Regions from separate parts of the Marinihelvus fidelis genome, predicted to be linked through region 2. Evidence: predicted binding sites of a transcription regulator. Region 2 holds the regulator's gene; the other holds the start of a gene.

Region 1 (11,536 bases), on a different contig from region 2:
TGCCCGTGGACAAGCAGCCGCGCCGCCTGGGCGGCATGGTGCGGACCCCCGGTGGTGACATCTATGCGGTCGACTCCGTGTTGCCCGTCATCTACCGCCTGTCACCGGGTGATGAAGAACTCAGCTCATTCCTGGCCGCGCACGGCATGACCAGCCTGCGTGGCATCGCGCTGTCGGATGACGGCAGCAAGCTCTACGTGGCCGATTATGAAATGGGCCTGCTGGGCCTCGACCTGGCCGACAAGAAGGCCTTCCAGGTGCAAGGCGCTGACAACCTGAACCTGGGTGGCATCGAGGGGCTGTTCTTCCGCGATGGTCACCTGGTTGTCATCCAGAATGGCATTACGCCGCAGCGCATCATGCGCCTGCAGCTGACCGAAGACGGCACCGCCATCGGCGATATCGCGCCGCTGGCCGTCGCCCTGGATATCTTCAACCTGCCGGATTTTGGCACCATGAAAGGCGCCGAGCTGGTGTTCTTCGCCAACTCCCACTGGGTGCCCAATGCCCGCGAGCAGGGGCCGGTCCAGGTGGCGAAAATCAATGTCGACAACGCGCCGTCACTGATCTCGAACGAGGTGCAGAAAATCATGGAAGAGCACCGCAAGCAGCAGGCCGACGCCGCCGGCGACTCCTGACGGCCGGTGCGCGGCCGACCCGGGCAGACCGGGTCAGCCGCAGGCCAGGCAGCGTTGCCTGAGCATGCCGCCAAACGCCAGGTCATCGAACAGCGTATTCAGGCGGTCTTCATCCAGTCCAACGCGGCGGACGTCCGGGTCCGCCAGCGCCGAAGGTACGGCCCGTTCGATGCCTGTGAGCCTGCGTGCCAGGTCGGCTGCTTCGCGGTGGGACTCCAGCTTGGGCGCCAGCGTCTTGGCGCCGCGAAAGCTCAGGTGCGGGATTTCACCCAGCCGTGACCATATGGCGTCCAGGCTGCCGAAGTGCGCCAGCAGCGCCGCGGCGGTCTTGGGGCCGATGCCGGGTACGCCCGGAATGTTGTCGACCGCATCCCCGGTGAGCGCCAGGTAGTCGGCGATCTGGTCCGGGCGCACGCCGAAGTGCTCGGCGATGGCGCTGGACCCCAGTTGGCGGTTGCGCGCGAAGTCCCACCAGGTGTCGCCATCTTCCACCAGTTGCGCCAGGTCCTTGTCACCAGTGACGACGTGAATGGCGTGGCCGCGTGACTTCCAGCAGCTGGCCAGCGTGCCGATGATGTCGTCGGCCTCGAATCGTTCATCCCCGTAGCATTTCAGGCCCATGGCTTCGGCCATGTCCCGCGCCCAGGCAAACTGGCGCTTCAGCGCGACCGGCGCCGGCTCGCGGTTGGCCTTGTACTCGGGATAGATTTCGTTGCGGAAGCTGGTGGTCAGCGAGACGTCGAAGGCGATGCCCACCAGCGGCGAATCCGTCTGTTCGAGCAGGCTGCACAGGAACCCGGTAAAGCCATAGACGGCATTCGTGGGCTCGCCACGGGCGTTCTCGAAACCATCGGGCATTGAGTACCAGGCGCGGAACAGGTAGATGCTGGCATCGACCAGGTAGACGGGTTCGGGGGTCATCGGCGAATCATAGCAATCCCGGCGGCGTGTTGCCGGGGCAGGGCAAGGCTTGCGGGTTCAGTCGAGCAGGGCCTCGCCGGCCTCGGCGCGCTTGCGAAGGACGCTGGTGCGCGGGAAGTGCGCCAGCAGGAACTCCATCTGGTCGGCCAGGATGCGCCGCCCCTGCAAATAGATGTATTCGGCGTGCGTGGGCGTGAACGGAATCGCCAGCAGCTCCATGCCGGCCTGTTCGGGCGTGCGTCCGGCCTTGTAGTTGTTGCAGCGCTTGCAGGCGGTGACCACGTTCTGCCAGGTGTCCTGGCCGCCCTGGGTGATGGGCGAGACGTGGTCGCGGGACAGCAGGTAGTTGGGGAATTTGTCGCCGCAGTACAGGCACAGGCTCTGGTCACGCCGGAACAGCGCCTTGTTGCTCAGGGGGGGGACGTAGCCGTCTTCGAACAGGTGCTTGTGAGGGTGCTGGCCAGTGGTGGCGATGATGGCGTTGACGTCGATGGTGCTCTGGCGGCCGCTGAGGGCATTGATGCCGCCGTGGATGGTGAACAGTTTTCGGCCCAGGCTGTAACTCACCTGGTCGAGGCTGATATGCCTCACTGCCTCCTGGTACCCGATCCATTCCAGCGGCATGCCGGAGACGTCGGTTCGCAGCACCTGCAGTTGGAGGTTCATGACATCATTCCCCAGATCCTCTTGATCCAACAAGCCGGTTAACACCCATGTTGCTGACACAACATATTGTGCTTTTGTTGCTGTTTTATGGCTATATATCGTTTTTTTCATGGTTTAGCAAGGATTCTCCGCTTTTGTCTTGTCGCTGGCGTACGGCCCGGACCGGCTTGAAAGCGTGGCTGAGGGCCTGAATATCTGCAGTACAGACAGGTCATCCGGAGCACTGCATCGTGAAGAAGATTTGGGTTGGACTGCTTACTCTCCTGGCGCCCTTCTGGGCACACGCGGCCCTGCCGGCCGCGGTTGACGGGCAACCCCTGCCATCGCTGGCGCCGGTCCTGGAGGAGGTCACGCCGTCGGTGGTCAACGTCTACACGCGAACCCGCGTGCGGGTCCGCAGCCCGCTGATGGACGACCCCTTCTTCCGCCGCTTCTTCAATATTCCCGATGTGCCGCGCGAACGGGTGTCGCAGAGCCTGGGTTCGGGTGTGATTGTCGATGCCGGGAACGGCTACGTGCTGACCAACAACCACGTCATCCAGGGCGCCGACGATATTGCCGTTACCCTGCAGGACGGCCGCAGCCTGGACGCGACCCTGGTGGGTGCCGACCCGGACACCGACCTGGCCGTGATCCAGGTGCCGGCGGAGAACCTGACGGCACTGCCACTGGCAGATTCGGAGCAGTTGAAGGTGGGCGACTTCGTCGTCGCCGTCGGTAACCCGTTCGGGCTTGGGCAGACGGTCACCTCGGGCATCGTCAGTGCACTGGGCCGGGCCGGCCTTCGTGGACTCGAATTCCAGAATTTCATCCAGACCGATGCCTCCATTAACCCGGGCAACTCCGGCGGCGCGCTGGTCAACCTCCGTGGTGAACTGGTGGGCATCAACAGCGCCATCTTCACGCCCAGCGGCGGCAATGTCGGAATCGGCTTCGCCATTCCCTCGGGCATGGCGCGCTATGTCCTGGAACAACTGGTGGAGCATGGCGAGGTTCGCCGCGGCTCGCTGGGGCTGGTGGTGCAGGACCTGACACCCGACCTGGCGCTGGCTTTCGGGCTGGAGGCTGGGCAGGGCGTGCTGGTGGCCGAGGTGATGCCGGGTTCCGCGGCGGAGACGGCTGGCCTGCAGGCTGGTGATGTCATTGCCTCGGTGGCGAAGCGGCCGGTGAGGTCCGCGCAGTCCTTCCTGAATGCCGAGGGCCAGGTGCCGGTAGGTGAGCGTGTTCCACTGACCTTCCTGCGTGAAGGCGGAGAGCGCAAGGCCACGCTGGTGATCGAGCCACCGCAGGTGCTGCTTGGCGAAGATATCGACGCGCGCCTGGCAGGCGCCCGGTTCATGGCGCTGCCGGCCCGTGCGCGGGCGCAGGGGCAGTCCGGCGTGGTGATCTCGGGCCTGGCCGAAGGTAGCCGGCTGGCCTACGAGGGCCTGCGCGAGGGAGACATCATCAACGCGGTTAACCGCGGTCGCGTCGACGACCTGGATGACCTGGCGTCCGGCGTGACCCAGGCCAGGGGCGCTTTGTTGCTGCAGATCCGTCGCAACGGCCGCGCCTACGTGGCCCGGATCGACTGAAGGGCGCTCGCCACCGGTAGGTCAAATTCACCACGTCCCGTTGGTAGTGCGGCCGGGGTCATGGCCTAAGGTGTTGAAATAGCGCAACAACATGGGGTGGCACGAAATCTGCATCTGTACGGTTGTACTTTTCAACCAGACAGGAGATTGCCTACATGGGTACGTTTTCAAGACTGCGTTACGTCATGGCTGCCAACTTCAACGCCTTGCTGGAAAAGGCCGAGAACCCCGAGAAGTTGCTGCGGGCCCTGATCCGTGAAATGGAAGAAGCCGGCGACGATGCCCGCCAGGCCACGGCCGAATTGCTGGCAGAGCAGCAGCAGCTCGAGCGTGCTGACCAGCGCATGGGCGAAGAAATCAATGAATGGAGCGAGCGTGCCGAGCGTGCCGTCACTGCCGGCCGGGATGACCTGGCGCGTGCGGCGATCAAGGCGCGTACGGAGTGCCAGGCCCGGCGCGACACGGTCAAGGCCGATCGCGAGGACCTGGCCGTTCGCGTGGCCCAGCTGGAAACCGACATGGGCACGCTGAAGTCCAAGCTCAACGAGGCGCGCGCCCGCCTGAAAGCCATGCAGGCCCGCCCGGTGCCCGCGGGTGCGCCCGCCGGCCCCGCGCCGCGGCAGATCAGCCGTAATGAGCGCCGTGTGCGTGACGCGCTGGGTCGCTTCGACCGGCTGCAGAACCAGGTCGACCGCCTGGAAGCGCGCGTGCGGTCTTACGAGATCGGCCACGAATCGGCGCCTGCCTGGGCCGCCGCCGACGCACCGGCCGACCCGGTGGTTGAGTCCGAACTCGAAGCGCTGAAGGCCCGCCTGAAACCCGCCAGGCCGGCGAACGCCGCGAAGGCGGCCGACGCACCGGTGGATGCCGGGGCGTGAGCGTGACGGCAGGACAACGCGTCAAGGGTGCGCTGCTGGCGGGGCTGTGCGCCGCCGCGGCGCGCCGCCTGGGCTGGAACGTCTGGGCCATCCGCCTGCTGGCGGTGGTGGGGCTGTTGCTGCAGCCACTGGTCGTGGGTGGTGGCTACCTGGCGCTCGCCGTCGGCTTCGGCTGGTGGCGTAACCGTGAAGGCGCCGCCACCGAAGCGGGCCCGGAGCAGCCGGAAGACTCACCCGATGATACCGGCGGCCTGGCGGCGGCCAACCTGGAGGCCCGGGGCCGGCGCATCGCCGACCTCGAGCGTCGCTTCAGGGCGCTGGAGCGGGAGTAACGGGCGGCGGCCGGCGGTGCCGGCTGCTGACCCTCATGAAACGCAACGACAGCAACACGGCGCCGGTGCTCAATCCGGCGATCATCCCGACCCACATGCCGGCGGGCCCCATGCCGCCGCCAAAGGTCAGCCAGTAGCCCAGTGACAGGCCGATGACCCAGTAGGCGATGACGTTGATGATCATCGGCACCATCGTGTCCTTGTAACCCCGGAGGATGCCGGCCGACACCACCTGGATACCGTCCGGGAACTGGAACACGGCGGCGTAGAACAGCAGGCCGGCGGCCGTCGCCGCGATGGCCGCATCGCCGGTGTAAATGGCGGCAATCGCGCCGGGGAACACGATCATCAGCGTGGCCGAAATGGCCTGCGTGCACAGCACGATACCCAGCCCAACCATGCCGGCGTGGCGCGCGGCATCGGGCTCGCCGCGCCCCAGGGCGTTGCCCACGCGGGTGGTCACGGCGCTGCCCAGCCCCAGCGGAATCATGAACAGCAACGCGGAAAAGTTGATCGCCACCAGGTGCGAGGCCGTCTGCACCGGCCCCAGCTGGCCGATGATCAGTGACGCCGCGATAAACAGGCTGCCTTCCACGAACAGCGTGCCGGCAATCGGCCAGCCCACCACCAGCAGCCTGCGGATCTCGGCCAGGTCCGGCCAGTCCCAGCGCTCGAACAGCGCAAATGGCCGGTAGTGCGAATGGCGGTAGACGTAGATGAACATCGCCACCGCCTGCAGTGTCAGCACGCTGGAGGTCGCAAAACCGGTGCCACGGGCACCCATGGCCGGAAAGCCCAGGTGGCCGAACATCAGCATCCAGTTGGCGGGGATGTTCAGCAGCGCGCCCAGCAGGCCGATATACATCGTTGGCCGGGTGTGACCCGAGCCTTCGCTGTAGAAGCGCAGCAGCAGCATCATCGTGATCATCGGCGCGCCCCAGGCCAGCGCGCGCAGGTAATCGATGGCGACCGGGATGATGCTGGCGTCGACCCGGAACAGGCTGAGCAGGCGGCCGCCGAAGAAGATCACCGCAAAGAACGGAATACTGATGACCAGCGCGATCCAGAAGCCCTGGCGGGTGACCGCGCCGGCCTCGCCCCGGCGCCCGGCGCCGTCGAGCTGCGCCACCGCCGGCTGTACGGCCATCAGCAGCCCCAGGACGATCATTAGCATGGCGGACCACAGCGCGCCGCCGGTGGCCAGCGCGGCCATCGCCACTTCACGCTCGGGCAGGCGCCCGGCCATCACCGTGTCGATAAAATTCATCGCGAAGCCGGCAAACAGGCCGATCATCACCGGCGCCGCCAGCTGCAACGTGCGCGCGACCTCGTAACGGAGGCCGGCAGGCTGGGTGCTATGATTCATGCCGTGATCCGGAGTCATGCCGAATTGTACCCGAGCCACCCGCGCCAATGAGACAACATGCCTTCCTGACCGGTGGCACCGGCTTCGTCGGTGGCCATCTCGCGCACGAGTTGCTGGCCGGTGGCTGGACCGTCACCGTGCTGGTGCGTGACCCCGACACCCGGGCGGCCCGCCAGCTGGCGGCGCAGGGCGCCGGGTTGCACACCGGCGACGTGACCGATCCGGCATCGTTGCTGGCCGGGATGAAGCCGGGCACCACTGCGGTCTTTCACGCCGCCGCGGACACCAGCGTCTGGTCACGGCATGACGCGCGGCAGACACGGGTCAATGTCGAAGGAACGCGTAACGTCGTCGAGGCCGCGATCTGCGCCCACGTAAAACGACTCGTTCATACCTCCAGCTTCTCCGCCTGGGGATTCGTCCACGGCGTGCTGGATGAAACCACGCCGCGCAGTGACGCCGGCACCTGGATTAACTACATCCGTAGCAAGCGCGCGGCCGAGGACATCGTCCTGGGCGCGGTCGGCCATGACCGCCTGGACGCCGTGGTGTGCAACCCGGCGCATATCCTGGGGCCGGGTGACCGGCACAACTGGTCGCGCATGATCCGCATGGTGTCGGACGGCAGCCTGCCGGGTGTGCCGCCCGGCGGCGGCGCCTTCGCCGATGTCCGCGAAGTGGCCCGCGCGCACGTGACAGCGTTCGACCGGGGCCGCCGCGGGCACCGCTACCTGCTGGGCGGCGAGGACCTGGCGTTTATCGACCTGGTGCGCGAAGTCGGCCGGCGGCTGGGCCGTGACGTGCCGCGACGGCCGAAACCGGCCTGGCTGCTCAAGGCGGTGGCACGGGCACGGGTGCTGGGCGCCGCATTCGGTGACCAGGCGCCGGACCTGACGCCGCAGGCCGCGGCGATGATCTGCCACCACGCCACCTGCGATTCATCACTGGCTCAATCGGAGCTCAATTACCGTTTCACGCCCATCGACACCCTGCTCGGCGATACCATTGCGTGGATGCGAAGAGAGGGGATGCTGACATGAGCGAGACCGCGGGCGAGTTGTCGAACGCACCGGCCGACCCGGACGGCCATTACACGCTGGCGCCGTCGCGCCGCGCGGGTTCCGCCGATTGCCTGAACTGCGGCACCGCGCTGGCCGGCCCGTTCTGCCACTACTGCGGCCAGCCGGACCGGCGCATCATGCGGTTCTTCCCGGTGTTACTCCGCGAGTTCCTTGAAGACTTCGTCGATTTCGATTCGCGCTTCACCCGCACGGTCAAGCCGCTGCTGTTGCGCCCCGGCCGGCTGACCCGCGATTTTCTCGAGGGCCGTCGCTACCGCTACACCCCGCCGTTGCGGCTGTACCTGTTCTCCAGCATCCTGTTCTTCCTGGTCGCCACGGCCCTGTCGTTCGTGCCGATCCAGATCACCACGAATGGTGATGATGACCCGGTCGCGGCCATCGAGGACAACGCCGTTGTCATGGCGGAAGGCATGGCCGGCAACATCACGCCCGACGCGCCGGACCCGCCCGATGAGTTTCCCAACCTGCAGTTCAATGACCGTCCCTGGGACCCGGAGACCAACCCGGTGGCGATTCCGTTGCTGCCCCAACGCCTGAATGACTGGATCAACGAGGAAATCGGCGAGTCACCGCGAAAGGCCAGGGACATCGCCGATGACCCGCGGGCGTTTGTCGGCGAGGTCATGGACCTGCTGCCCGGCACCATGTTCGTGCTGCTGCCGGTGTTCGCGCTGATCCTGAAGTTCTGGTACCTGTTTGCCCGGCGCTACTACGTCGAGCACCTGGTGCTGTCGTTGCACAACCACGCCTTCCTGTTCGTGGTCATGTCCATGGTGTTGTTGCTGGACACCATTTCCGACGCGCTGGGCTCCGGGGCCTGGGGTTCACATGCCGCGTCGGTGCTGGGCGCCGTGATGTTCTGCTGGATGCCGGTCTACCTGCTGATGTCGCTGAAGACCGTGTACCGGCAGTCGTGGCCCATGACCCTGCTCAAGGGCCTGCTGGTCTGGGTCACCTACACGGTGCTGGCCAGCACCGTGTCGCTGTTCATCGCGCTGTTGGGCTTCCTGATGTTCTAGGCCGTCGTGGCGTAACGCTGGCGCAGGAATTCGAACGTGGCCCTCAGGCCCAGCGCCTCGCCGCCGGCGGGGCGGCCGGCGCGGCCGGTGGGGTTCCAGGCGAAAGTGTCGATATGCGCCCAGGGAATATCCGGGTCGATGAACTTCTCCAGGAACAGGGCCGCGGTGATAGCGCCTGCGAAAGCGGTCTTGCCGGAGTTATTGACGTCGGCGATGTCGCTGGAGATCAGCTTGCGGTAGGGCTTGTACAGCGGCAGTTCCCACAACGGGTCCTCGGTGGTTTCCCCGGCGTCCACCAGGCCGCGCGCGACGTCCTTGCGATTGCTGAAGACGGGCGGGATATCGGGGCCCATGGCCACCCGCGCCGCGCCGGTCAGCGTGGCGAAGTCGATGACCAGGTCCGGTGCCTGCTCGCAGGCCAGTGCCAGTGCGTCGGACAGCACCACGCGGCCCTCGGCGTCGGTATTGCCGATCTCCACGCTCAGGCCCTTGCGGGTGGGAATCACGTCGCCCGGCCGGTAGGCGTTGCCGGAGATGGCGTTCTCGACCGCCGGCACCAGAACCCGCAACCGCACGGGCAGGCCCGCCTGCATGACCAGGCGCGCCAGCGCGATCACGTGCGCGGCGCCACCCATGTCCTTCTTCATCAGGATCATTCCGCTGGATGGCTTGATGTCCAGGCCGCCGGTATCGAAGCACACGCCCTTGCCAGCAAGTACCACCAGGGGATCGCCTTCGCGGCCCCACTCCAGTGACAGCAGCCGAGGTGCACGGGCGGCGGCGCGGCCGACGGCGTGGATGGCGGGGAAGTTCTGCTCCAGCAACTGCTCGCCTTCGATGACCGAGAAGCTGGCGCCGAATGCCTGGGCCTGGCTGGCCAGCGCGGCGCCCAGGTCGCCGGGACCCATGTCCTCGGTGGGCGTGTTGACCAGGTCGCGCACCAGGTTCTGCGCGTCGAGCATGGCCCGCGTTTGCCGCTCGAGTGCTTCACCCAGCACCAGTCGCGCCTCCGGCTCCGGCCGGTCCTTGTACTTCGTGAAGCGGTACTGCGCCAGGCCCCAGCCCAGGGCGGCCTGTCGTTTCTGTTCGTCGCTCCAGTCGCAGTCCAGCGCGTAGGCGCCGGCGGGCAGGCCGGTGGCGGCCCGCGCCAGGCGGTCGATCCAAGCGTCACCCGCGTCGGCAAAAATCACCTGCTCGATGCCGCCGTCAACTGACGGCAGCGCGGCCCACTTGCCGGCCTTGCAGCTAAAGTCGTGGGCGTCCAGCCAGGCGCGGTGATGGGCCGGGGCCTGGGCCAGCCACTGCTCGTATGTGTCCGGCGAAACGGCAGTCAGGCGAATCGGCAAGTCAATGGTCTCGGCAAGGTAGGGCATGGTCAGTTCCTGTTGGTGGACACCCAGTGTAGGTGAGCGCGTGAGGTGGAAAAAGGGGTCAGCGCGCGCGCGTCAGGGTGTCCCGGAAGAATGCGGCGGTCTCGCTCGCGCAGCGCGCCCAGGTGTAGTGGGCGGCATGGGCCAGGCCGTCACTGATGGCCTGGTCTCGGGCCTGGCCATCCAGGGCCACGTGGTCCATCGCCGCGGCGAAGGCTTCCGGGTCATCCTGGCCCGCGACCGGCCAGCAACCGCCGGAGACTTCCGGCAGGCAGGATGAATCCGAGACCACGCCAGGCGTGCCGCAGGCCATGGCCTCGAGGATGGGCAGGGCGAAGCCTTCATAGCGTGACGGTTGCAGCAGCGCACGGCTGGCCGAAAGCAGGCCAGGCAGGTCGGGGCCCGGCACATGCTCAACCCAGTGGATGTCGTTGCCCACGCCCAGGGTCGCCGCGAGCTCGCGCAAGCGGGCCAGGTAGGCATCGGGCGCACCGCCGCCCACGAAGGCCAGGCGCAGGCCGGCGCCACGGGCGCGGCTGGCCGCGAAGGCGCGGATGGACAGTTCCAGGTTCTTGTGCGGAAACCAGCTGCCCAGTTGCAGCAGGTAGGGTGCGTCCAGGCCATAGCGTCGCGTGGTGGCTTGGGCCTCGTCCACAGGGCGGGGGTTGAACACGCCGTGGTCAACGCCGTGCGGCACCACCGCGACATGCCGGTCGGCAAGCTCCGGATGATGGTGCAGAAGGCGATCACGGCCGTATTGCGTCAGGCACAGCACACCGTCCGCCCGCCCCAGGTTCCGGATCAGCCGCTCGCGCCCTTCGTAGCCGGCGGGCTGGTCCAGCGCGCGGACGTCGTGCACGGTGAAACTGAGCGGTACGCGGCCACGCCCGGGCAGGTGATTACCGAAGCCATGGAACAGGTCGAGTTCACGGCCCGCGCGGTTCAGCAGCAAGCAGTGTCGGGGCCAGTCCGGAGCCAGGTCGGCGACCAGTGCGCGCCGGGTCCAGCGGTGGGCGCGAATCTCCAGCCGGCCGTCCAGAGGCAACGCCGCCAGCGCCGGCACGACCTGTCGGATGTAGCGGGCGATCCCGCGGCCACGGCGCTTGACCGCCTGGCTGATGTCGAGGCCCACTCGCATGGAAATATAGTAATGTATCCGTGCCATGAAGGTCAGTGGATTCAGCTTCATCCGGGACGGTATCCGCCTGGGTTATCCCTTCGTCGAGAGCATCCGCTCGGCCCTGCCCGTTTGCGACGAATTTGTCGTCGCCGTGGGCCGCGGTGACGACGGTACCCTGCAGTGCCTGCGTGACATGAACGAGCCGAAACTGCGCCTGGTGGAGACCACCTGGAACGAGGCCTGCCGCAGCCACGGTTTTGTCTACGGCCAGCAGAAGATGATCGCGCAGTACAACTGCACCGGTGACTGGGCCTTCTACCTGGAGGGCGATGAAGTCCTGCACGAGGACGACACGGCGCGGCTGCGGGCCGCGATGGCGCACTACCTGGACGACCGCGAGGTGGAGGCGCTGGCGTTTGACTATATCCATTTCTACGGTGATGCAGGCCATGTACACCATGCCTCGCAGGCCTACCGCAAGGCCTGCCGGATCATTCGCAACAGCATTCGAACCATCGCACCGGACGGCCTGTACTGGGCGGTGATCCGTGATCGCACCTGGCACGGTGG
Region 2 (11,536 bases):
GCCGGTCCGGCCGGCGACATGCAGTACGCGCCAGAACCAGCTGCCGTCGGTCATCGGCAGGTACAGGAAGGCGTTGCTCTCCGGAATGTCGCGGGTGTAGTGGTCCAGCTTGACCCAGGGCAGCGGCCGCGCGAACAGTTTCAGCCACCAGGGGTAGCGGACTTTCTCGAAGTGGCCGTCCTCACTCACCCGCAACCAGTGTTTGCGGTCATCGGTGACCAGGGCGACCTCGCGGTCATGCGAGGCCAGGCCACGAGCCGTCTCGACGATCTTGACGGCCGCGCCGTGGTCGGTGGGAAACAGGTCGCTGCGCGTGACCATGACGATGGCATCGCCACATGGCTTGCGCCCCAGCATCCGCGCCAGCAGCACGCGCCGGGCCAGCCGGTAGCGGCGGGCCAGGCGTTCACGTAATGGCGGCACGCCGATCACCGGCGGGTCGGCTTCCGCCACGCCATGCACGGCCAGCCGGGGCGCGGGCCGCGGCGACGCCATCCAGCGCAGTAGCGGCGCGGCCGCGGTGTCCGGTTCGAACCTCTCGGTGGCCAGGCGCAGCGCGTTGTCGCGGCAGCGGCGCCATGCTTCGGGGTCGCGCCGCAGCCTTTCCAGGATGGCTGCGATATCGGCCGGGTCGCTGACCACCCAGCCCGCATCATAGGCCTCGACCCACCGGGCGATGGGCAGGTGGTCGCTGCACAACAGCGGCAGGCCGTGTCGCAGGAAGTCGATGGCGCGAAACGACAGGCTGTGGCGGCGTTCGATGTTGGCATGGCCCAGTTCCACGCCGATATGCGCCTGGCCGGACAGCAGGGCCTCGTAGTCGCCGTGGCTGAGCAGGCCCGCACGGCCGTCCGGGCCCTGGTCACCCAGTCGTACCAGGGCCAGCCGGCCATCCGAGCCGGCCACGGCGGCCTCGATCGCGTCGAGATAGTCACCGGCGTCGCGCCACGGCCAGTCGACGCCCCCGGCAACCAGGGTCAGCGGCGCGGTGCCCGGTTCCGGCGGCTGGCCTGGACAGATATCACCGGCCATCGGCACCACGCACACGGGGTTGGCCTGGCGCAGGTCGAACCCGGCCTCGATCAGGGGGTAGTGGAGCAGGCCGGCCTGGCCGGCCGTGCCCACCAGCACCAGGTCGACGCGCCGCAGTGCCAGCCGCAGGCGACCCATTTCGGCCGCCACGCGCCCAGGCGTTTCGAACAGGCTCTCCAGCGGCCTGGGGGCAATGAAGTCCAGCACCACCGGGGCGTCCAGCTCGTAGGGCAGTAGTGACAGCAGTTCCCACCAGCCCACCAGCAGCACGTCCGGGCGTTCGCTGCGAATGATGCCGGCCAGCTGGTCCCTGGTGTGGAACGCGCCGTCGGCCCGCTGCCCGCGTGGCGCCAGCCAGGCCTGCGTGGTGTCATGTCCAGCGCCTTCCAGAGCGCGCCTGAGCTGGCGCGTACGGACGGCATTGCCGCTGGCCACCCGGCCGTCGTCCAGCGGCGCTTCGAGACTGATGATCAGGACGCGCATCGGTGCCGGTTCAGGTGCCGATGATCATGTAGGTCGCCAGGCCGACGAAGCTGAGGATGCCCACCACATCGGTGACCGTGGTCAGTGCTACGCCGCCGGCCAGCGCCGGGTCGATGGACATGCGTTTCAGCGCGATCGGGATCAGCACGCCGGAGATGGCACCGGCGAACAGGTTGAGCAGGATCGCGAACGCCATGACGAAACCGAGTTCCACGTCGCGATACCACAGCCAGGCGATCAGGCCGATGAGTACCGAGAACACAAGCCCGTTGAGGATGCCCACGGCGATTTCCTTGCGGAACATGAAGGCCATGTTGCTGGCGTTGACCTGGCCGGTGGCCATGCCGCGGATCATCAGTGTCAGCGTCTGCGTGCCGGCGATACCGCCCATGCTCATGACGATGGGGAACATCACCGCGGTAGCGACGATCTGCTCAAGGGTCGGCTCGAACCAGGACAGCACCAGCGCCGCCAGCAGCGCCGTGACCAGGTTCACGCCGAGCCAGATCCAGCGGCGGCGGGCGGAGTTCACCACCGGCGCAAACATGTCGTCTTCCTCGTCCAGGCCGGCCATGGTCAGGACCGAGTGCTCGGCCTCTTCGCGGATGACGTCGACCACGTCATCGATGGTGATGCGCCCGACCAGCAGGCCGCCGGCGTCGATCACCGGTGCCGACACCAGGTCGTGGTGCTCGAACTCGGTGGCCACCTGTGCGGCCGGCATGTCGACCGGCAGCACGGCGGGGGAGGGCTGCATCAACTCGGAAACCAGCCGGTCCGGGTCCTGGGTCAGCAGGTCGGACAGGCGGATATCGCCCAGGTAACGGCCATCGCGGCTGACCACGAACAGCACGTCCAGCAGGTCGGGCAGTTCACCGCGGGCGCGCAGGTAGCGCAGCACCACTTCCAGGCTGACGTCACGACGGACGGTCAGCACGTTCGGGTCCATCAGGCCGCCGGCGGAATCCTCCGGGAAGGCCAGCACCTGGTGCAGGCGCTCACGATCCTGCCGGGTCATCGACGACAGGACCTCGCGGATCACCGTGTCGGGCAGGTCGTCGAGAATGTCGGCCAGGTCGTCGATATCGAGGTCGCCGACCGCGGCGGCCAGCTCGTCATCATCGGTACCGCGGATCAGGCCCTGGCGGACCTCGTCGTTGACCTCGACCAGCACTTCACCGTCGAGTTCGGTGTCGACCAGTTCCCAGACGGCGATACGCTTGGCGGGGGGGAGGGACTCCAGCAGGTCGCCGATTTCAGCGGCCGAGAGATTGTTGATCAGCTGGCGGACCTGCGCCCGCGTGCCGCTGCCGAGCGCCTCGGAGAGCGACTCGTGGTGCCGGGCGATTTTTTCTTCCAACACCTTGTCGCCCATGGGAGCCTCCCCGTTGCACCGGCCCACCGGCTGGCGGGCGCCCTCAGTGGCCTATTATCAGCGAAGGGGCCGGGCCTTCCAAGCACCGTGGCGCAATGGGTTGGCCCTGGCAGGAACGGATCAGCCGTGCAGCTGGGCGTGATCCAGGTACTGCACCAGCGTCGGGAAGCGCGGGTCCTCGCCCTGCTCACGCCAGCGCGCCATGGCACCGCGCATGCGTCCGACATCGGTTTCGTTGATGACTTTCTTGACCTCCAGGACCGCGCGCGGCTGTACGCTGAACTCGGTCAGGCCCAGCGCCAGCAGTAGCCGGGTGTAACGGCGGTCGCCGGCAATCTCGCCACACACGGCCACCGGCAGATCCAGCCGGTGGGCGGTCTCGAACACGTGCCCGAGCAGGTGGATGACGCCCGGGTGTTGCGGGTCGTACAGGTGCGCGACGTGCTCGTCGACGCGGTCGGCGGCGACCATGTACTGGATCAGGTCGTTGGTGCCGATGGAGAGGAAATCCAGCTCGCCGGCGAAACTCTCCAGGCTCAGGGCCGCAGCGGGCACCTCGATCATGCCGCCCATGGGCATGCCGGCGTCATAGGCCTGGCCGGCGCGCTCCAGCTCGCTTCGGGTCTCGTCGAGCAGCGCCCGCACGGCGCGCGCTTCCTTGGCCGTGGTCAGCATCGGCACCAGCATGCGAACCGGCCCCCGCGCGCTGGCGCGCAGGATGGCCCGCAGCTGGATCTTGAACAGCTCCACCTCGCGCAGGCACAGGCGCACGGCGCGCAGCCCAAGCGCCGGATTGGGGTTGCTGCGCAGGGCCTGGAAATCGAGCAGGTGGGCGGTCTTGTCGGCGCCGATATCGAGCGTGCGGATGGTCAGTGGCGCGCCACCCAGGGCCTCGATGGCCTCGGTGTAGTAAGCCAGTTGCTGCTCTTCGTCGGGCGGCTCGCCGGACATGAACAGGAACTCGCTGCGGTACAGGCCGACGCCACAGGCGCCGTCCTGCAGGGCCTGGCGCATGTCGTCCGGCCGTTCTGCATTGGCCAGCAGGGCAATCTCGCAGTGGTCGATGCTGGCGGCCGGGCTGGCGCGCAGCGTGTCCAGCGCCTGGCGGAAGCGTACCGATTCCGACTGTTTCTGCAAGTAGTGCCGCAGGATGGATTCTTCCGGGTCGGCGAAGACCACGCCGTAATGGCCGTCCAGGATCAGCTGTTCGCCCTCGGTAATCAGCGACTGCGCTCGACGCACACCCATGACCGTGGGGATGCCCATGCCGCGCGCCAGGATGGCGGTGTGCGAGTAAGGGCTGCCGTGCTCCGTCACTACGCCGGCGACACCGCGCTCGTGCAGCACCGCCATCTCGCCGGGCGTCAGTTCCGTGGCGATGACCAGGGTGTGACCCAGGCGGTCGGGAACGTCACCCAGGACTTCGCCGCCGCCTTCCTCGGCGAGGGTCTTCTGTACCAGGCGCACGACCTGCGCGGCGTCGTCGGCGCGGCTGCGAATATAGTCATCGTCGATGGTGCGAAATTCCGCCAGCAGGGCTTCCAGCTGCAACTGCATGGCCCACTCGGCGTTGCACTGGTCATTCTCGATATGGTCAATGGCGCCGTCCAGCAGGCTGGAGTCGTCCAGCATCAGCACGTGGGTGCGGATGATTTCGCTGGCCGAGGCGCCGGCCGCGGCCTGCAGCCGTTCGGCCAGGGCACTGAGGTTGGCGCGGGCATCGACGAAGGCCTGGCGCAGGCGCTCGATTTCCGTGGGAATCCGTTGGCTGGCGATCTTGAACTCACCGATTTCGATCTCGTTGCGTTGCAGCACGTGGGCGCGGCCGACGGCGATGCCGTCCTCGACGCGATGGCCGGAGAGCGCCAGGGTCATGTCAGTTTTCCCCGAAGCCGTTGTTGACCAGCTCGCCCAGCGCGTCCAGGGCGGCGCCTTCGTCGGCGCCGTCGGTGGTGATGGTGACGGTGGTGCCGCGCGCCGCGGCCAGCATCAGCACGCCCATGATCGACTTGCCATTCACCGTTCGGTCACCGTGGGTCAGGTGCACGGCGGCATCAAAGCGGTTGGCGCACTCGACCAGCCGCGCCGCCGCACGGGCGTGCAGCCCCAGTTCATTGCAGATGACGGTGTCCCGGGACGGCATCAGGAGACCATCCCGATGGCGTTGCGGCCGCCATCGACGGCGATGACGGCGAGTTCCTCCAGTGGCCGCTGGTGGTAGTTCCAGGCCCGGATCAGCATCGGCAGGTTCAGGCCGGTGACGACCACGCGGTGCTTGCCTGCGGCGGCCACCTGGGCCAGGTTGCTGGGTGTGGCGCCGGGCACGTCGGTCAGTACCAGTACGCCGGCGCCGCTGTCGGCGCAGTCGATGCGGGCTTCCAGCGTGGTGCTGCCGATGTCTTCGTCATAGCCGACTTCGACCACCACCGTGCCCTCGAGTTCGTCCGCCAGGATGCGCCGGGCCTGGGCCAGCAGCGTACTGCCGATACCCTCGTGGGTGACCAGCACCAGGTTGACGGAACTCATGACGACAGCTCGCGGTGATGGAGGACGACTTCCGGGTAGTCTTCGGACAGTTCCCGTTTCAGGCGCTCGGCCAGGTAGACCGAACGGTGACGGCCGCCGGTGCAGCCGATGCCCACCGTGACGAAGGCCCGGTGCACGCGTTCGAACTCCGGCAGCCAGGTTTTCAGGTAGGCAAGGATGTCGTCACCCATCTTCTGCACCAGCGGTTCCTGCTGCAGCCATTCGGCGACGCCCGCGTCACGCCCGGTCTTGGGCCTGAGCGACTTGTCCCAGTGCGGGTTGGGCAGGCAGCGGGCATCGAACAGGAAATCGACATCGGTGGGCGCGCCGTGGCTGAAGCCGAAGGACTGCAGCACCACGGTCATGTCACGGCTGTCCCGGGCCACGCACTTCCAGGTCTCGTGGGTGAGTTGGTGAATATTAATGGTGCTGGTGTCGATGACGTGGTCGGCGGCGTCGGCCACGGGCCGCAGCAGCTCACGCTCATGCGCGATGGCCGACTTCAGCCCGCGCTGGTCCTGCGACAGCGGGTGGCGCCGCCGGGTCTTGGAAAAGCGCTTCACCAGGGTGGCGTCGTCGGCGCCCAGGAACAGCAGCTGCGCGTTCAGGCCGCTCTCGCGCAGGCCATCGAGCCAGCCCGGCACGTCGTCGAGTTTGAGCCCCGGGGCGCGCGCGTCGATGCCCAGGGCGACCTTGCGGTACAGCTCCCGGTCCTCACGCACGTGGTTGGCGAAGTCGTTCATCAGCCGCGCGGGCAGGTTGTCGATGCAGTGGAAGCCCATGTCTTCCAGGGCCTTCAGCGCCGTCGATTTGCCGGCGCCCGAGAGGCCGCTGACGATGACGATCTGTGGTTGCGCCTCGGTGTTCACCTCATTCCTCCCAGGGCGATAGCTGCCCACGCAGGATACGCGAATGGCGCTCGATAAAGGCCGCCGTAGCGTCGTAGCCCTTCATCCGCAGCATGAAATCACGCACCGCGGCCTCGGCGATGACGGCCATGTTGCGGCCGGCCAGAACGGGCAGGGTGATCTGCGGGATGTCCAGGTCCAGCACCCGGCGCGTGGTCGCGTCACCGCGAAGGCGGTCCACCTCGGGCGGGCGGCTGGCGTCTTCGGGAATCTTCAGGTGGATAATCAGGCGCAGGAACTTGTTCAGCTTGATGGTGGCGTCGCCGAACATCTCCCGCACGTTGAGCACGCCCAGTCCGCGTACCTCCAGGCAGTCCTGGATGACCTCCGGGCAGGAGCCATCGATGATTTCCGGCGAAATCTGCGTGAACTCGGGCGCGTCGTCGGCAATCAGCCGGTGCCCGCGGTTGAGCAGTTCCAGCGCCAGTTCGCTCTTGCCGCTGCCGGCATCGCCCGAGATCAGCACGCCGATTGTGAACACCTCCATGAACACGCCGTGCATGGTGCAGCGGCGGGCCAGGACTCGTGAGATGTGGTACTGCAGGAAATTCACCAGCTCGTAACTGGACTTGCCCGACGCCAGCAGGGGTTTGCCGGCCTGCGCGGCGGCCTCGGCCAGGTCATTGGGGATGTCATGGGCGCCGCCCACGACAATGGCCAGCAGGTCGGGCCTGAAGATCGCGGCGATGGTATCGCCGCGGCTGTCTGCGGGCAGCGAGGCCAGGTAGTCGAGTTCCTCAACGCCCAGCACCTGCACCCGGTTCGGGTGAATCAGGTTCAGGTAGCCGGCCAGTGCCGGGCGGGCCGACATGTCGCGGTCGGAAAGCACCGCGGCGTCGTGATCGCCCGGCTGGGTCACCCAGTGCAGGTCCAGCCGCTGCCTGAGCTTGTCGAACAGGTCCTGGGCTGTGAGCGTGCGGGTCACCGTTCCGCGGTCAGTGCCGGGTTCGTGACAGGAGCTGCGCGAGCTCGGTGGCGTCTTCGGTGTTACGCAGGCGTTCCAGCAGTTCCTGGTCGCTGAATTTCTCGGCGATCTCGGCCAGCAGCTTCAGGTGGTCACTGGTGCAGTGTTCCGGCACCGCCAGCGCGAACAGCAGGTCGACGGGTTTGCCATCGACGGCATCGAAGGCCAGTGGCCGCGCCAGGCGGATAAACACCGCCTGGACCCTGGACGAACCGCTGACGCGGCCGTGCGGGATGGCGACGCCATTGCCCAGCCCGGTGCTGCCCAGGCGTTCCCGGGCACACAGGCTTTCAAAGATTTCCCGCGAACTCAGGCCTTCGTCTTCGTTGGCCAGCGCGTTGCTGATGACTTCCAGCAGGCGTTTCTTGCTACTGGTGCGGACGGCGGGAAGTACGCTGTCCGGGCTGATCAGGTCGTCGACAAGCATGGGGTTTGATTCTCGGTAACCGGTCTTTTCAGGCGCGGGTCAGATGTTCTCGGCCGCCTGGTAATCAGGCTTTTCGTGGTGGTGGTCGCGCAGGCGATCTTTCAGGCGCCGCACCTGGCGGTCGATCTTGTCGGCCAGGCCGTCGATCGCGGCATACATGTCGTCTGCGTTGTCATTGGCGAACAGCGTACGTCCGCCCGCGTTGACGGTGGCTTCCGCCAGCTGCGTGTGTTTCTCAACGTTCAGGATCACATCAACGGTCACGACCTTGTCGAAATGCCGCGACAGGCGCTGCATTTTCTCGGTGACATAGGCGCGCAAGGCGGGGGTGACTTCGACGTGGTGTCCGGTAATCGTCAATTGCATTTTCCTTCTCCTGGTTTCGAGATGGAAAGGGACCGGCCCGCTGGGGCCAGCTTCAGGGTCAACTCTGGAGTTCGAACCGTCCGTAGAGTCCGCACAGGGTTCGCGGCGGGCGGCTTCGCAAAGAAACTGTCATGAGCAGATTCTATACCCGGCGACGCCGCTTTCCTAGTCCACCGCGCGCGCGGCCAGTCGACGGTAGGCACGGCGCCGCTCGCTGCTTGAGCCGATACCCAGGGATTCCCGGTACTTGGCCACGGTCCTGCGGGCCGCGCGGATGCCGGCTTCGCGCAATAAACGGGACAGTTCCTGGTCACTGAGCGGTTTGCTGGCGGGCTCTGCCTCGACCAGTGACTGGATATGGGCCTTGACCGCGATGGCGCTGATGTCACCGCCGTCGAGCGTGCGCACGTGGCTGGAGAAGAAGTACTTCAGCTCGAACAGGCCGCGTGGCGTGAAAATGTACTTGCGGGTGGTGGCGCGCGACACCGTGGATTCGTGCACGCCAACCTGCTCGGCAATGTCTTTCAGGATTAGCGGCTTCATCGCGATATCGCCGTCGTCCATGAAGCCGGACTGGTGGTCGACGATGGCCTGCGACACGTTCATCAGCGTGCGGTTGCGCAGCTCCAGGCTGGACAGCAGCCAGCGTGCTTCCTGCAGGCGGCCCTGCAGGTACTTGCGGTCCTCGCCGCCGGACTGGCGCAGCAGCTGGACGTAGTAGGTGTTGAGCTTCAGGCGCGGGTCGTTGTCCGGGCTCAGGTAGGTGACCCAGCGGCCCTCGACCTGGCGGGTGTAGACATCCGGCACCAGGTATTCCTGCTGGCGGTTGTCGTAGCGCGCGCCGGGGCGGGGCTCCAGCGAACGGATCAGGTCCAGCGCGGTTTCGAGGTCGTCGTCACCGGCACCGGTTTCGCGCTTCAGGCGTTCGAGCTCGGCGTCGGCCACCAGGTCGATGTAGTCCCGCGCCACGCGCTGGGCCAGGTCGCGGCCGGGCGTCGAGGCCGGCAGCACGGCCAGCTGCACGCGGATGCATTCGGCCGGGCCATTGGTGGCCACGCCGACGGGCTCCATGCGCTGGACGCGGCGCATGACCGCGCGGATCTCGGCCTCGTCGGTTTCCAGGTCGGGCAGCAGGGAGTCGCGGATATCGTCGATGCTGTCGAGCAGGTAGCCGTCTTCATCGAGCGCGAAGATGATCGCGGTGGCGATGGCGGCGTCGCGGTCATTGAACTGGCCCAGCTCGACCTGGAACATCAGGTGGTCGCGCAGCGAATCGCCGGACTCGTCGGCGATCTGGTTCTCGCGCTCGACGCTGAAGCCGGCCTCGGCCCACTGTTCGCCGCCGCCCATGTCTTCGCCCCACTGGTCGTCGTAGTCGCCGTAGGGGTCATCGGCCGCGGCGCTGCTGTCTTCACCCTGGGAGGGCGTGTCCCAGTCGTCCGCGCTGTCGGCCGCGGCCTCGCCACCCGGCTCGTCGAAGTCCAGCAGCGGGTTGGCCTCGACGGTGGCCTGCAGGTGTTCGCGCAGCTCGATACGGGTGAGTTGCAGCAGGCGGATGGCCTGTTGCAACTGCGGCGCCAGCGCCAGCTTCTGGCTCAGGCGTAATTGCAGTGAATGATCGACCATGACGCTTCGTACCCCGCCTACAGCCGGAAGGCCTGGCCCAGGTAGACGTTGCGCACGTCTTCGTTGTCCAGCACCACGTCCGGCGCGCCCTCGGCCAGGATCCGGCCCTCGTTGAGAATGTAGGCATGGTCGCAGATGCCCAGGGTCTCACGGACGTTGTGGTCGGTGATCAGCACGCCGATGCCGCGGTCGGTCAGGTGCTCGACGATGTTCTGGATCTCGCCCACGGAAATGGGGTCGACGCCGGCGAACGGCTCGTCCAGCAGGATAAAGCGCGGCCGCGTGGCCAGTGCCCGGGCGATTTCCACCCGCCGCCGCTCGCCGCCCGACAGGCTGATGCCGGATTGCTCGGACAGGTGCGCCACGCCCAGTTCTTCCAGCAGCGACTGCAACTGGTCCTCGCGGGCCTCGGCGTCCAGGTCGGGGCGCATCTCCAGGATCGACAGCACGTTGTCGCGCACCGACATCTTGCGGAAGATCGAGGCTTCCTGCGGCAGGTAGCCAACGCCCAGGTGTGCACGGACGTTGACCGGCTCGTGCGTGATATCGATGTCGTCGACCTTGATGCTGCCGTGACTGGCCGGGATCAGGCCGACAATCATGTAGAAGCAGGTGGTCTTGCCGGCGCCGTTGGGGCCCAGCAGCCCGACCACCTTGCCCGGTTCGACGCGCATGCTGACGCCGCGGACGACTTCGCGCTTGCGGTACGACTTGTGCAGGCTCTCGGTAACCAGCACGTCAGTGGCCGTCGTTCCCGTCGTCCGGGGTCGCCGGTGAGGCCGCGGCCTCGTCGGCCACTTCCGGGTCCATGCGAATGCGGATGCGACCATCGCCGGTATCGCCGCCCACGCCCTGGAAGTGCTGCTTGTTCAGGTCGTAGGTCAGTGCGTCGCCGGTAATGTGGTATTGCGGGTGAGTCACGTCGGCCTCGCCATTCAGGTTCACCAGGCCGTCACCCACCTGGTAGGTGATGGTCCGGGCCTCGGCGCGCACCAGGCCCTGTTCCTCGATTTCCTGTTCAAGCACGGCCGGCTGGCCCTGCAGCGTGACCAGGCGAACCTTGCCGTCGAGTTTCTCCACCGACGCGCGGTCAGCGGTGATGTGCAGGGTGCCCTGGTTGACCTCGACATTGCCACTGAGCACGGTGACACCGTCACCAAACGTGCCGTCGCCGGAGTCCGCCTTGACGTCGAGCGGCTGCTGCCGGTCGGTCTGCAGCGCGGCGGCATTCAGGGTGGCCAGCAGCAGGGTGGCCGCGGCCCATCGATCAATTCGCCTGGATCTCATACGTTCCTGTAATTCCGCTCTCAAGATGGTAATGGTTGGTCAGCATGTCGACACTGAAGCCCAGTGCCCGCATCTTTCCTGCCGGGTCGGCGACATCGACCCACTGGTCCGATGACGCCAGCCGGGGTGTCACTTCCAGCATCACTTCACTGGATTCGATTTCCAGGTGGTCGGATGGTTCGCCGGATTCCCTGACCATGCGTACGTTACCGGAAAACTGGATGATCTCACGGTCGCTGGATATCGTCGCGTGTTGCGCGTCAATGTTCCAGCGGAAGCCCTCGTGGTGCAGTTCGGCGCGGGGCGAGTCGAGTTCGCCGATGCCGGTGGCCGCGTCGTTGGCCAGCCGCGGCGCCCACAGCGTCACCACCGGCGTGCCCTGCTCATCGTAGGCCAGCATCCTGAAGTTGCCGAGGGCGTAGTCCAGGCGCGTGTCCAGGCCCTTGATCGGTCCGCCTTCGCCGTCCGTGTCCTGGCGCGACGCCCAGAAACTGAGCAGACAGAGGCCGCCCAGCAGGATGATGCCCCGGCGGGTGCGCGGT

Evidence for each region. The regulator sigma-54, encoded in region 2, starts transcription at its own class of promoters, with help from an activator protein. The targets are predictions, from matches to a motif close to TGGCANGNTNCNTGCTT.
Region 1: a site for sigma-54 is predicted at 3,897-3,913, ahead of F3N42_RS11350 (PspA/IM30 family protein). Genes of this name have one in related genera too.

The regions. Positions count from the first base shown of each region.
Region 1 covers NZ_VYXP01000006.1:221,574-233,109, reverse strand. The annotation lists gene F3N42_RS11370 (SMP-30/gluconolactonase/LRE family protein) at 1-638, shown strand, start outside; gene F3N42_RS11365 (5'-3' exonuclease) at 672-1,559, opposite strand; gene F3N42_RS11360 (HNH endonuclease) at 1,617-2,225, opposite strand; gene F3N42_RS11355 (Do family serine endopeptidase) at 2,453-3,799, shown strand; gene F3N42_RS11350 (PspA/IM30 family protein) at 3,955-4,677, shown strand; gene F3N42_RS15770 (PspC domain-containing protein) at 4,674-5,009, shown strand; gene F3N42_RS11340 (MATE family efflux transporter) at 4,987-6,375, opposite strand; gene F3N42_RS11335 (NAD-dependent epimerase/dehydratase family protein) at 6,423-7,415, shown strand; gene F3N42_RS11330 (DUF3667 domain-containing protein) at 7,412-8,476, shown strand; gene F3N42_RS11325 (leucyl aminopeptidase family protein) at 8,473-9,849, opposite strand; gene F3N42_RS11320 (glycosyltransferase family 4 protein) at 9,908-11,035, opposite strand; gene F3N42_RS11315 (glycosyltransferase family protein) at 11,010-11,536, shown strand, end outside.
Region 2 covers NZ_VYXP01000002.1:461,128-472,663, reverse strand. The annotation lists gene F3N42_RS03515 (glycosyltransferase) at 1-1,515, opposite strand, end outside; gene mgtE (magnesium transporter) at 1,526-2,890, opposite strand; gene ptsP (phosphoenolpyruvate--protein phosphotransferase) at 3,011-4,765, opposite strand; gene F3N42_RS03500 (HPr family phosphocarrier protein) at 4,767-5,033, opposite strand; gene F3N42_RS03495 (PTS sugar transporter subunit IIA) at 5,033-5,416, opposite strand; gene rapZ (RNase adapter RapZ) at 5,413-6,285, opposite strand; gene hprK (HPr(Ser) kinase/phosphatase) at 6,287-7,249, opposite strand; gene ptsN (PTS IIA-like nitrogen regulatory protein PtsN) at 7,260-7,715, opposite strand; gene hpf (ribosome hibernation-promoting factor, HPF/YfiA family) at 7,755-8,081, opposite strand; gene F3N42_RS03470 (RNA polymerase factor sigma-54) at 8,247-9,707, opposite strand; gene lptB (LPS export ABC transporter ATP-binding protein) at 9,725-10,444, opposite strand; gene lptA (lipopolysaccharide transport periplasmic protein LptA) at 10,446-10,994, opposite strand; gene lptC (LPS export ABC transporter periplasmic protein LptC) at 10,975-11,536, opposite strand, start outside.